DNA from 3 places in the Streptomyces sp. NPDC006259 genome. Region 2 is predicted to be linked to each of the others. Evidence: riboswitches for the same ligand, from Rfam matches in the RefSeq annotation. Region 2 holds a riboswitch; each other region holds the start of a gene.
The links. Region 2 has a riboswitch for cobalamin ahead of ACFYO5_RS19815 (ribonucleoside-diphosphate reductase subunit alpha). Riboswitches for the same ligand answer to the same signal wherever they lie in the genome.

Region 1 (3,863 bases), on a different contig from region 2:
CGAGCTGCTCCTCGCGCAGCGCGGCGAACGAGGTGTCGGCGGCCGGCACGAAACGGCGGCCCGCGGCGGCCGCCACCTCCCGCAGGAACGCCCGGCGGAAACCGTCCGACTCCAGTGAGCCGTGCCAGTGGGTGCCCCAGGTCTGACCGACCCGGCAGCCGTCCAGGCTGTTGCCCAGGCCGTCGGAGATGAACGCCTCGCCCCCGCTGACGTCGGCGACCCCGTGATGGATCTCGTACCCCTCGACACGCTCGCCGAGGGCCTCGCCGACGGGCCGGGTGAGCGTCTTCTCGCGCGCGAACCGCACCCGGACGGGCAGCACTCCGAGCCCGTCGACATGGCCCTGCCGGCTCTCGACCTCGTCCTCGATGTGTTCGCCGAGGATCTGGAAGCCGCCGCAGACGCCGAGGACCGGCCGGCCTTCGGCGGCTCTGCGCCGCAGTGCCTCCGCCAGTCCGCGCTCCCGCAGCCACTCCAGCGCCCGGACCGTCCCCCGGGTCCCCGGCACGATGACCAGATCGGCGTCGGCCAGCTCCTCGGGTCGGTCCACGAACCGGACGACGACGCCCGGTTCGGCGGCCAGCGCGTCCACGTCGGTGAAGTTGGACATGAGCGGGACGGCGCACACGGCGACCCGCAGCACGTCCTCGCCGACGGGCGGGGAGACGTTCGACTCCCGGACGGTCCCGCGCAGCGACACCCGCAGCCCGTCCTCCTCGTCGATCCCCAGCCCGTGCCGGAACGGCAGCACCCCGTAGGTCCGTCGCCCGGTGAGCCCGTGCAGCATCTCCAGGCCGGGCTCCAGCAGCGAGACGTCACCGCGGAACTTGTTCACCAGGAACCCGGCGACCAGCTCCTGGTCCTGCGGCGAGAGCAGCGCGACGGTCCCGAAGAAGGAGGCGAAGACGCCGCCGCGGTCGATGTCGCCGACGACGAGCACGGGGAGCCGCGCGTTGCGGGCGATGCCCATGTTCACGATGTCGGTCCGCCGCAGGTTGATCTCGGCGGGACTGCCCGCCCCCTCACAGATCACCGCGTCATACGTGCCCCGCAACTCGGCGAGACAGTCGAGAACGGTGCCGAGGAGTTCGCGCTGCCGCCCTCCGTGATAGCCGCGCGCGCTCATCTCACCGACCGGCTTGCCGAGCAGCACGACCTGGCTGCTCCGCTCGCCGCCCGGCTTGAGCAGCACCGGGTTCATCAGCGCGGTCGGCTCGACCCGGCAGGCCTGCGCCTGCATGGCCTGCGCCCGCCCGATCTCGGCGCCCTCACGGGTCACGAACGAATTGAGGGACATGTTCTGCGCCTTGAAGGGCGCGACCCGGACCCCCTGCCGCACCAGCCACCGGCAGATCCCGGCCGTGACGACGCTCTTGCCGGCGTCGGAGGTGGTGCCGGCGACGAGGAGACCCCCACTCATGACGTACGCCCCTTCGCTCCCGCGGCGACGGCGCGCGCGGTGATGACGCGCGCGGCGACCGTGACGCCGAGCGCGAGCAGGCCGACCCGGCGGGAGAGCCGCGCGGCACGTTCGATGTCGTGGGGCTCGACGGGCCGCCCCCGCTCCCCGTTCAGCACGGGCCGGTGCTCGACCCGCCCGCCGTACGACAGCGTCCCGCCGAGCCGCACCCCGAGGGCACCGGCGAACGACGCCTCCACGGGACCGGCGTTGGGGCTGGGATGCCGGTGCGCGTCGGCCCGCCAGGCCCGCACCGCCCCCCGGGGATCGTCCCCGGCGACGGCGGCGAGTACGGCGGTCAGCCGCGCCCCGGGCCATCCGGCGGCGTCGTCCAGCCGGGCGGACGCCCACCCGAACCGACGGTGGCGCGGCGACCGGTGGCCGACCATGGCGTCCAGGGTGTTCACGGCCCGGAACCCGAGCAGCCCCGGCACCCCGCCGACGGCCCCCCACACGAGGGCGCCCACGACCGCGTCGGAGGTGTTCTCGGCGACGGACTCGACGACCGCGCGGGCGACCGCGTCGGCGTCCAGAGCCTGCGGGTCCCGCCCGCACAGATGCGGCAGCCTCGCCCGCGCGCCCTCGATGTCCCCCGCCTCCAGGGCCCGTCCGACGGTCCGGGCCTCGCGCACCAGCGAGGTCCCGCCGACGACGGCCCAGGCGGCGGCGCCGGTCAGCGCGACGGAGGCGGCGGGGGAGCGGCGTACGGCACGGGTGGCGGCGGCCCCGAGAGCGACGGCGCCGCCGGCGCACACGGCGGTGTACAGCGCGCCCCACCCGCGGTGGTCCCGCCACAGCACCCGCTCGACGGCGGCAGCGGCCCGCCCGAACAGGGCGACCGGATGGCCCCGGCGCGGATCGCCGAGGATCAGGTCCCCCAGGAGGCCGGCGGCGGCACCGTACGCGTAGCGGCGATCGGCACCCACCGGCTCAGCCGGCCGACGGGTCGGGCAGCGACCTGGTGGCGGACCTGGAACGGCAGCCGAGCATGGCGATATGTCCTCACTCAGGGTGTCCACGCCCTGGTTCGACGAGACCGGCGACGAGAGTTCCTGGCTCCCGGGGTTTTCACCCCCGGTGACAGTGGCGGGACCGCGCCGGATTCACACCGGCTTCCTCTTCTGACGCCGTACATGGCCCCGGCAGTCCACCATGGTCCCGGAAGGGCCGTCAACTCGCCGTTGACCTGCGACAGCACAGTGTGCAGAACCCCACATGCCTCCGGTCACGGCCGTCACGCACACGTGGGGCGCGGGACGGTGATCCGTCCCGCGCCCCACGTGTGCGTGTGCGTGCCGTCCGTCAGGCAACGATCAGCGAGATCCCGTACGCCACCGCCGCGGCGCACGCCGCGAAGCACGCGTAGGCGCCGGTGACCGCCAGGGTGGCGGAACCGCCCTCGGCCGTCGCCCGCTCGCGGCGGGACAGGCCCATGATGCCGAGCGTGAACAGGGCCACGAGGGCCACCGTGATGAGGAGGCTGACGCCGAAGACGGAGCCGAGAGCCGCCCAGTCGATCTTCATGCTGCTTCTTCCTTCGTACCGGTGGGGGCGGGGCTCAGACGGCGGTGACGGTGGGGGTGGCCGGCAGGGCCGGTTCCGCCACGGGCGCGGGGATGGTGGCCGTCAGGTCGTCGGTGACGGTGCCCGCCGGGGGCGGGGCCACGGCGGCGATGGCGGCGGTCACCACGCCGGCCGGCTCCTCGTCGACGTCGACGACGTTGGTGTGGTCGACGACCTCACGGCGCGAGAGCTTCCAGATCGCGGCGCTGGAGGCGATGAGGAACACCGCGACGAGCGCCGTGCCCCAGCTGCCGAAGCCGGTCACGTACTCGGCGAGGGCGGCCACCAGGGCCGCGGCCGGCAGCGTCAGGCCCCAGGCGACGAACATCCTGGTGGCGGTCGACCAGCGGACCACCCCGCCCTTGCGGCCCAGACCCGCGCCCATGACCGAGCCGGAGACCGAGTGCGTGGTGGAGAGCGAGAAGCCGAGGTGGGAGGAGGCCAGGATGACGGTGGCCGCGCTGGTCTGGGCGGCGAAGCCCTGCTGCGGCTGGAGGTCGGTCAGGCCCTTGCCCATGGTGCGGATGATGCGCCAGCCGCCGAGGTAGGTGCCGAGCGCGATCGCCAGACCCGCGGACAGGATGACCCACAGGGGCGGGTCGGAGTCGGGAGCGACGGCGCCGCCGGCGACCAGGGCGAGGGTGATGATGCCCATCGTCTTCTGCGCGTCGTTGGTGCCGTGGGCCAGCGAGACCAGACCCGCGGAGGCGATCTGGCCGGTGCGGTAGCCCTTCGCGGCGGCCTTGCCGTCGGCCTTCCTGCCCAGCGTGTACGACAGCCGGGTGGCGAGCATCGCGGCGACGCCCGCCACGATCGGCGCGGCGATCGCCGGGATCAGGAC
Region 2 (3,863 bases):
AGGCGTACATCGAGGAGAGCTTGCCGATGGTCGGCGTCTCCAGGAACAGGTTCAGGGACTGCGCCTGGTCCAGGTACGGGGTGCGGGCGGCGGCCATGTCGATCAGGCCGCGCTGCGGGATCTCCCACGCCGTGCGGTACAGCGCCCGTACGTCCTCGGGGATCCAGGTGAACCCCTGGACCGAGCCGTTCGCCTCGCGCAGGGCCTCGCGGGTGCGGGCGTCCCAGACGCCGAGCGCCTTGAGTTCCCCCACCAGATAGGAGTTGACCTGGAGGAACTCGCCGGACAGCGTCTCGCGCTTGAACAGGTTGGAGACCTGCGGCTCGATGCACTCGTACACACCGGCGATGGACGCGATGGTGGCGGTCGGCGCGATGGCCAGGAGCAGCGAGTTGCGCAGGCCGACGGCGGCGATCCGGGAGCGCAGGGCCGCCCAGCGCTCCGGCCAGGTCGGCTCGACGCCGTAGTGGTCGGGGTGCAGGACGCCCCGGGCCGTACGGGTCTTCTCCCAGGCGGGGAGCGGGCCGTTGCGCTCGGCGAGGTCGGCGGACGCCTCGTAGGCGGCGAGCATGACGCGCTCGGCGATCCGCGTGGAGAGTGCCTTGGCCTCGGCGGAGTCGAAGGGCAGCCGCAGCTTGAAGAAGACGTCCTGCAGGCCCATCGCGCCGAGCCCCACCGGGCGCCACTTGGCGTTGGAGCGGCCCGCCTGCTCGGTCGGGTAGAAGTTGATGTCGACCACGCGGTCCAGGAAGGTCACGGCGGTGCGGACGGTGGCGTCCAGCCGCTCCCAGTCGATGTCCCCGGCGGCCGTGTCGACGAAGGCGCCCAGGTTGACCGAGCCGAGGTTGCAGACCGCCGTCTCGCCGTCGTCGGTGACCTCGAGGATCTCCGTGCAGAGGTTCGAGGAGTGCACCACGTGGCCCGGCTCGGCCGTCTGGTTGGCGGTGCGGTTGGCCGCGTCCTTGAAGGTCATCCAGCCGTTGCCGGTCTGGGCGAGGGTGCGCATCATGCGGCCGTACAGGTCGCGGGCGGGGATGGTCTTCTTCGCGAGCCCCTGGGCCTCCGCCGCGCGGTAGGCCGCGTCGAACGCGTCGCCCCACAGGTCGACCAGCTCGGGCACGTCGGCCGGGGAGAACAGGGACCACCGACCGTCGGCGTCGACCCGGCGCATGAACTCGTCCGGCACCCAGTGCGCCAGGTTGAGGTTGTGCGTACGGCGGGCGTCCTCGCCGGTGTTGTCCCGCAGCTCCAGGAACTCCTCGATGTCGGAGTGCCAGGTCTCCAGGTAGACCGCGGCCGCGCCCTTGCGCCGGCCGCCCTGGTTCACGGCGGCGACCGAGGCGTCCAGCGTCTTCAGGAACGGCACGATGCCGTTGGAGTGCCCGTTCGTTCCCCGGATGAGCGACCCGCGCGAGCGGATCCGGCTGTACGACAGACCGATGCCGCCGGCGTGCTTGGAGAGGCGGGCGACCTGGTGGTAGCGGTCGTAGATGGAGTCCAGCTCGTCCAGCGGGGAGTCGAGGAGGTAGCAGGACGACATCTGCGGGTGCCGGGTGCCGGAGTTGAACAGAGTGGGGGAGGACGGGAGGTAGTCCAGGCGGCTCATCAGCGTGTAGAGCGCGGCGACCTCGTCGACGGACCTCGTCGTGTCGTCCTCGGCCAGGCCGCTCGCCACTCGCAGCAGGAACAGCTGGGGCGTCTCGACGACCTTGCGGGTGATCGGGTGGCGCAGCAGGTACCGGCTGTGCAGGGTGCGCAGGCCGAAGTAGCCGAAGCGGTCGTCGGCGCCCTGGTCGACCAGCGCGTCGAGCCGGGCCGCGTGCAGCCGCACGAACGCGGCCGTGCGGTCGGCGATCAGGCCCTCGCGGTGGCCGACGGCGACGGACTCGGTGAAGGAGGTGACGCCCTGGGAGGCGGCCTCCGCGCGGATGCCGAGCGTCAGCAGCCGGGCGGCCAGCCGGGAGTAGGCGGGGTCCTCGGAGATCAGACCGGCGGCCGCCTCCGTGGCCAGCTCGCGCAGCTCCGACTCGTCCGCCCGCGCGGACCGGCCCCGCAGGGCCGCGGCGGCGACCCGGCCGGGGTCGGCGTCCGGGAGGTCGGCGGTCAGCTCGGTCAGCGTCCGAAGCAGCGCGGCTCCGGGACCGTCGGTCTCCAGGGCTGCTGAAACCGGTTCGGCTGGCGCGATGGTCACGTGGGGCTCTCCCTCGCTCGGCGGGGGCCTCGCACAGGGCAGCGGGCAGCACACGAACGCGGGGCGCGTCGCGTCCACCGGCCCATTCCGCGAGGCCCGGACGTCAGGGCACCCGAGCCGGACGGACCGGGTGCGCTGCCGGCAGGTGCTCGGACTGACCATGCGTGCGCGAATGGACAGGAACGCACGCAAGTACACCGTTGCGGGACAGTTCCGGATTCGCACCGGATTCCCCTGCGACGACAGCGAGCATGAGCATACATCTTGTGTCGGGCTGCCGCGCGACCCCCAGATGTTGTGTCGGGCTGGCTTCACAGCGTCAACCCGCAGGGCACGGAGCCCAGTCGTCCCGGCACCGGCGGCGCCGGGAGCGCGTACGGCGGCGGGCCGCCGAGGTGACCTGCCCTCGACGGCCCGCTGCCGGAAACGCGCGGGGAACGGTCCCCTCGCTAGTGCCCCGCCCCCGCCGTCGCCGGAGGCAGCTCCACCTGGACGCCCGGGTCGCCGGCGTCCGCCGTGTAGTCCGACGGGGACGTCTGGTCGACGCCCTCCGGGGCCTTCAGCGCCTTCAGGGCGAACGTCAGGACCACGGTCACCACCACGTTCAGCAGGAACGCGGTGAGGCCGATGTACCCGATCTCGCCGATGCCGGGGATCTCCTTCGACGAGCCGCCGAAGTGCTTCTGCGTCGGGGAGGCCACGCCGTACGCCGCGAAGGTGCCGTAGACCATGCCGACCGCCCAGCCGGCCAGCAGCGCCCAGCGGTGGAACCAGCGGGTGAACAGGCCGCCGACCAGGGCCGGGAAGGTCTGGAGGATCCAGATGCCACCGAGCAGCTGGAAGTTGATGGCCACCGTCTTGTCCATGGTGAGGACGAAGACCAGCGCGCCCACCTTCACCAGGAGCGACACCAGCTTGGAGACGCGGGTCTCCTCCTTGGGCGTGGCGTCCGGCTTGATGAAGTCCTTGTAGATGTTGCGGGTGAAGAGGTTCGCCGCCGCGATGGACATGATCGCGGCCGGCACCAGCGCGCCGATGCCGATCGCCGCGAACGCCACGCCCGCGAACCAGTCCGGGAACATGTCCTCGAACAACTGCGGGATCGCCAGCTGTCCGTTGGAGACCTTCACCCCGGCCGCGATCGCCATGAAGCCCAGCAGGGCGAGCAGACCGAGCATGAGGGAGTACAGGGGCAGGATCGTGGTGTTGCGGCGGATCACGTCACGGCTGCGCGAGGACAGCGTCGCGGTGATCGAGTGCGGGTACATGAACAGCGCCAGCGCGGAGCCCAACGCCAGGGTGGCGTACGTCCACTGACCCGCCTCGGCCGGCGCCAGCGCGCCGCGCGGCTTGCCGGTCGCCGGGTTGGTCTGCGCGAAGGCGTCGCCCGCCTTGGCGAAGATGTCGTCGAACCCGCCCAGCTTGATCGGGATGTAGATGATCGCCACCGCGATGACGATGTAGATCAGCGTGTCCTTCACGAAGGCGATCAGCGCGGGCGCCCGCAGCCCCGAGGAGTAGGTGTACGCCGCCAGCACGCCGAAGGCGATCAGCAACGGCAGGTCCTTGACGAACCAGTTGGTGTCCTCGCCGCCGCCCACGCCCATCACGTCCAGCACGGCCTGGATGCCGACGAGCTGGAGCGCGATGTACGGCATGGTGGCCAGGATGC
Region 3 (3,863 bases), on a different contig from region 2:
CGGGTGTGACGCGGGTGCGGGTTCCGGGCGGGCCCGGGCCCCGCGGGGCGGCCGCCGACGCCGGGCGGCACCGGTGCCGCGGTCCGCAGGTCAGGCCGTACGGCTGCGGGGGTCCGGGACCTCGTCATGGGCCCGGTCCGCCGCCGCGTCGCAGAACGCGTCGAGCCCCTCCAGCAGGGCGACCCGCTTCCCCACGGGCATCCCGCCCAGTACCGCGCGCAGTTCCCGCTCCCGGCGCTCCCGCAGGTCGGCGAGGAACGTCCGGCCCGGTCCGCTCAGGCGCAGCCGCAGCTCGCGCCGGTCGGAGGGGTTCACCACCCGCTCCACGAAGCCGGCGGCCTGGAGCCGGTCGCACAGCCGGCTGACCGAGGGCGGTGTGGAGGCGAGGGAGTGGGCGAGGCTGCGCAGGTTGATGCCCTCCTGGTGTTCCAGGACGAACAGCACGCGCAGCTGGGACGCGGACGCGGGCGCCGTCGAGGCCCGTCCCCACAGCACCTCCAGCAGTTCCGCGGCCGTCGCGGTCACCCGTGCGACCTCGTCCGGGTCGGGGCGGTGGCGGAAGGCAGTCACGGTCACCCTCTCGCAGACACTGGGACGACCGCCAGGGTACTGGCGGCTCCCCGCCCTTCCTCACTCCCCGAAGCGGCGGCGCCGCACGCGCGTTCGCGGGACACCCCGGCCGCCGAGCCGGGCCGCGGAGCGCAGGAACGGTGTTTCCGTCGTGGTGTCCCCCTCATGAACAGCTGCGTCACCGCCGAGCGCGCCCTGCGGACGGCGGTCCTCGTCAGCGACGGCGTCCACGCGTTCGCCTCGCCCGGCGCGGAGACGGACGGGGACGCCGTCCTCGTCCGGGCGATCGGCTCGACCCGTCCGCTGCCGGCGGCCGAGGTCCCGCGTGCCGTGCTGCGCGAACCGGCCGGGCACCGCGGCGGATCCGGGGCGCGGGGCGACGCTCCGGTGGTGTGCCCGGACGGGCACGGTCGCTGACCGGCGCCGCCGCGGTGGCCCCGGCGCGGCGGGTGTGCGCCGGGGGGACACCCCGTGTCCGCCGCCCGTGCGCCCCCGGTCCCGCTTGTCACCGCCCCTGTCCTCGCACTACTGTCACCAGGCCTTGGTGAACGGGAAATCCGGTGTGATGCCGGTGCGGCCCTCGCCACTGTGATCGGGAAGTCCGGCTCCGGCCCTCGCGGGCAGCCACTGGGTCCTCACGGACCCGGGAAGGCGGAGCACGGGCGGTGGTACCCGTCAGCCAGGAGACCGGCCAAGGCACGTCAACCATCCACGAGGTGCTGGAGAGGGTCTGCTCAGCCATGCACATAGCCGAGGGTTTTCTGCCTCCGGCGCACGCGGTCGCCTGGAGCGTCGCGTCGGCGCCTTTCGTCGTCCACGGAGCCCGGTCGCTCAACCGTGAAGTCAGGGAGCATCCCGAGAGCACGCTGCTGCTCGGCGCCGCCGGTGCCTTCACGTTCGTCCTGTCCGCGCTCAAGCTTCCGTCGGTGACCGGGAGTTGCTCGCACCCCACCGGCACCGGTCTGGGCGCCGTCCTGTTCCGGCCGCCGATCATGGCCGTGCTGGGCACGATCACCCTGCTCTTCCAGGCGCTGCTGCTCGCGCACGGCGGCCTGACCACACTCGGCGCCAACGTCTTCTCGATGGCGATCGTGGGGCCGTGGGCCGGTTACGGCCTGTACCGGCTGCTGCGGCGCTACGACGTGCCGCTGATGGTCGCGGTGTTCTGCGGCGCGTTCGTCGCCGACCTGTCCACCTACTGCGTGACCAGCGTGCAGCTCGCGCTGGCGTTCCCCGACCCGAGCAGCGGCTTCCTGGGCGCGCTCGGCAAGTTCGGGTCCATCTTCGCCGTCACGCAGATCCCGCTGGCGGTGAGCGAGGGACTGCTCACCGTTCTGGTGATGCGTCTCCTCGTGCAGTCCAGCAAGGGCGAGCTGACCCGGCTGGGCGTGCTGGTGACCGGCGGGCGGAAGGCGGACACGACCGGGGCGGTGGCCCGGTGAGACGCAACACCAGGATCAACCTCCTGCTGCTGCTCGCCGTCCTCGCGCTCGCGGTGCTCCCGCTGGCCCTGGGGCTCGGCGACCACAAGGAGCAGCCGTTCACCGGCTCCGACAGCGAGGCGGAGACGGCGATCACCGAACTGGAGCCGGACTACGAGCCGTGGTTCTCGCCCCTGTACGAGCCGCCGTCCGGGGAGATCGAGTCGGCGCTGTTCGCCGTCCAGGCGGCCCTGGGCGCGGGTGTCCTCGCCTACTACTTCGGGGTGCGCCGGGGGCGCCGGCAGGGCGAACAGCGGGCACTGGCCCGTCTGGAGGAGGAGCGGGACGGGGACGGGGCGGGAGCCGACGACGCCGCTCGGGCCCCCGTGGACGGGGCCTCCCGCCACGATCGGGTCTGAGCGCTCGTGCTGCCGATCGACGCGGCGGCGCACAGCAGCCGCTGGCGCCGCCGTCATCCCGTGGACAAGGCCGTGCTCGGGCTCGGTCTGACCCTGCTCGCGATCTCGCTGCCGCCCTGGCCGGGTGCCGCCCTGGTGCTGGTGACGGCGCTCGCCCTGCTGCTGGGCCCGGCGGGCGTGCCGGTCCGCCGGCTGTGGCGGGCCTACCGGGTCCCGTTGGGTTTCTGCGCCACGGGCGCGCTCACCCTCCTCGTCCAGGTGGGCGGCCCCGGCGGGTTCGTGTCCCTGACCGACGGGGGGCCCGTCCGGGCCGGGGAGCTGATGCTGCGCACCTCGGCCGCTTCCCTCGGTGTGCTGCTGTTCGCGTTCACCACACCGATGTCCGATCTGCTGCCCCGTCTGGTGCGGGCGGGGGTGCCCGCGCCGGTCGTCGACGTCGCCCTGGTGACGTACCGCATGAGTTTCCTGCTGCTGGACTCGATGCGGCGGATCCGGGAGGCGCAGGCGGCCCGGCTCGGGCACACCGGCCGTGCCGCCGAGTGGCGTTCGCTCGCCGGGCTCGGCGCCACCGCCTTCGTGCGGGCGTTCGACCGGGCGGCACGGCTCCAGGCCGGGCTCGCCGGTCGCGGCTACGACGGCACGCTGCGCGTCCTGGTGCCCGAGGCCCGCGTCTCCGTGCGCTTCACGGTGGCCGCGGCCGGACTGCTGGTGGCCCTGGCCGTCCTCACTCTCGTCCTGGAAAGGTCTCTGTCATGAGCGAGCTGGTCACCCTGCGGGGTGCCTCCTTCGCCTACGAGGACGGGCCGACCGTGCTCGACGGTCTCGACTTCACGGTGCCCGAGGGGCGCGCCCTCGCCCTGCTGGGCCGCAACGGCAGCGGGAAGACGACCCTGATGCGGCTGCTGAGCGGTGGACTGCGCCCGCGGACCGGCACGTTGACGGTCGAGGGGCGGCCGGTGGCGTACGACCGCAAGGGGCTGACCCGGCTGCGGACGACCGTGCAGCTGGTGGTGCAGGACCCGGACGACCAGCTGTTCGCCGCGTCCGTCGCGCAGGACGTCTCGTTCGGGCCGCTGAACCTGGGGCTGCCCGACGCCGAGGTGCGGGCGCGGGTGGAGGAGGCGCTCGCCGCTCTGGACATCGGCGCCCTGGCCGACCGGCCCACCCACCTGTTGTCCTACGGGCAGCGCAAGCGGACCGCGATCGCGGGCGCCGTCGCGATGCGGCCGCGCGTGCTGATCCTCGACGAGCCGACCGCCGGGCTCGACCCGGACGGCCAGGAGCGGCTGCTCGCCACGCTGGACGGGCTGCGCGCGTCCGGCACGACGGTGGTGATGGCCACTCATGACGTCGATCTCGCCCTGCGCTGGGCCGATGACGCGGCCCTGCTCACCCCGTCCGGCGCGCACACCGGCCCGGCGGGCACCGTGCTGGCCCGCGCCGACCTGCTCCG

Region 1: another riboswitch for cobalamin. It lies ahead of ACFYO5_RS00320 (cobalamin biosynthesis protein); the one in region 2 lies ahead of ACFYO5_RS19815 (ribonucleoside-diphosphate reductase subunit alpha).
Region 3: another riboswitch for cobalamin. It lies ahead of ACFYO5_RS07155 (energy-coupling factor ABC transporter permease); the one in region 2 lies ahead of ACFYO5_RS19815 (ribonucleoside-diphosphate reductase subunit alpha).

Annotation. Positions count from the first base shown of each region.
Region 1 covers NZ_JBIAHY010000001.1:60,013-63,875, reverse strand. The annotation lists gene ACFYO5_RS00325 (cobyric acid synthase) at 1-1,420, opposite strand, end outside; gene ACFYO5_RS00320 (cobalamin biosynthesis protein) at 1,417-2,385, opposite strand; cobalamin riboswitch at 2,485-2,619, opposite strand; gene ACFYO5_RS00315 (hypothetical protein) at 2,762-2,983, opposite strand; gene ACFYO5_RS00310 (anion permease) at 3,018-3,863, opposite strand, start outside.
Region 2 covers NZ_JBIAHY010000004.1:711,938-715,800, forward strand. The annotation lists gene ACFYO5_RS19815 (ribonucleoside-diphosphate reductase subunit alpha) at 1-2,191, opposite strand, end outside; cobalamin riboswitch at 2,314-2,457, opposite strand; gene mctP (monocarboxylate uptake permease MctP) at 2,641-3,863, opposite strand, start outside.
Region 3 covers NZ_JBIAHY010000002.1:205,066-208,928, reverse strand. The annotation lists gene ACFYO5_RS07165 (MarR family winged helix-turn-helix transcriptional regulator) at 91-576, opposite strand; partial or broken gene ACFYO5_RS07160 (phosphatase) at 778-987, shown strand; cobalamin riboswitch at 1,096-1,281, shown strand; gene ACFYO5_RS07155 (energy-coupling factor ABC transporter permease) at 1,311-2,012, shown strand; gene ACFYO5_RS07150 (energy-coupling factor ABC transporter substrate-binding protein) at 2,009-2,410, shown strand; gene cbiQ (cobalt ECF transporter T component CbiQ) at 2,417-3,166, shown strand; gene ACFYO5_RS07140 (energy-coupling factor ABC transporter ATP-binding protein) at 3,163-3,863, shown strand, end outside.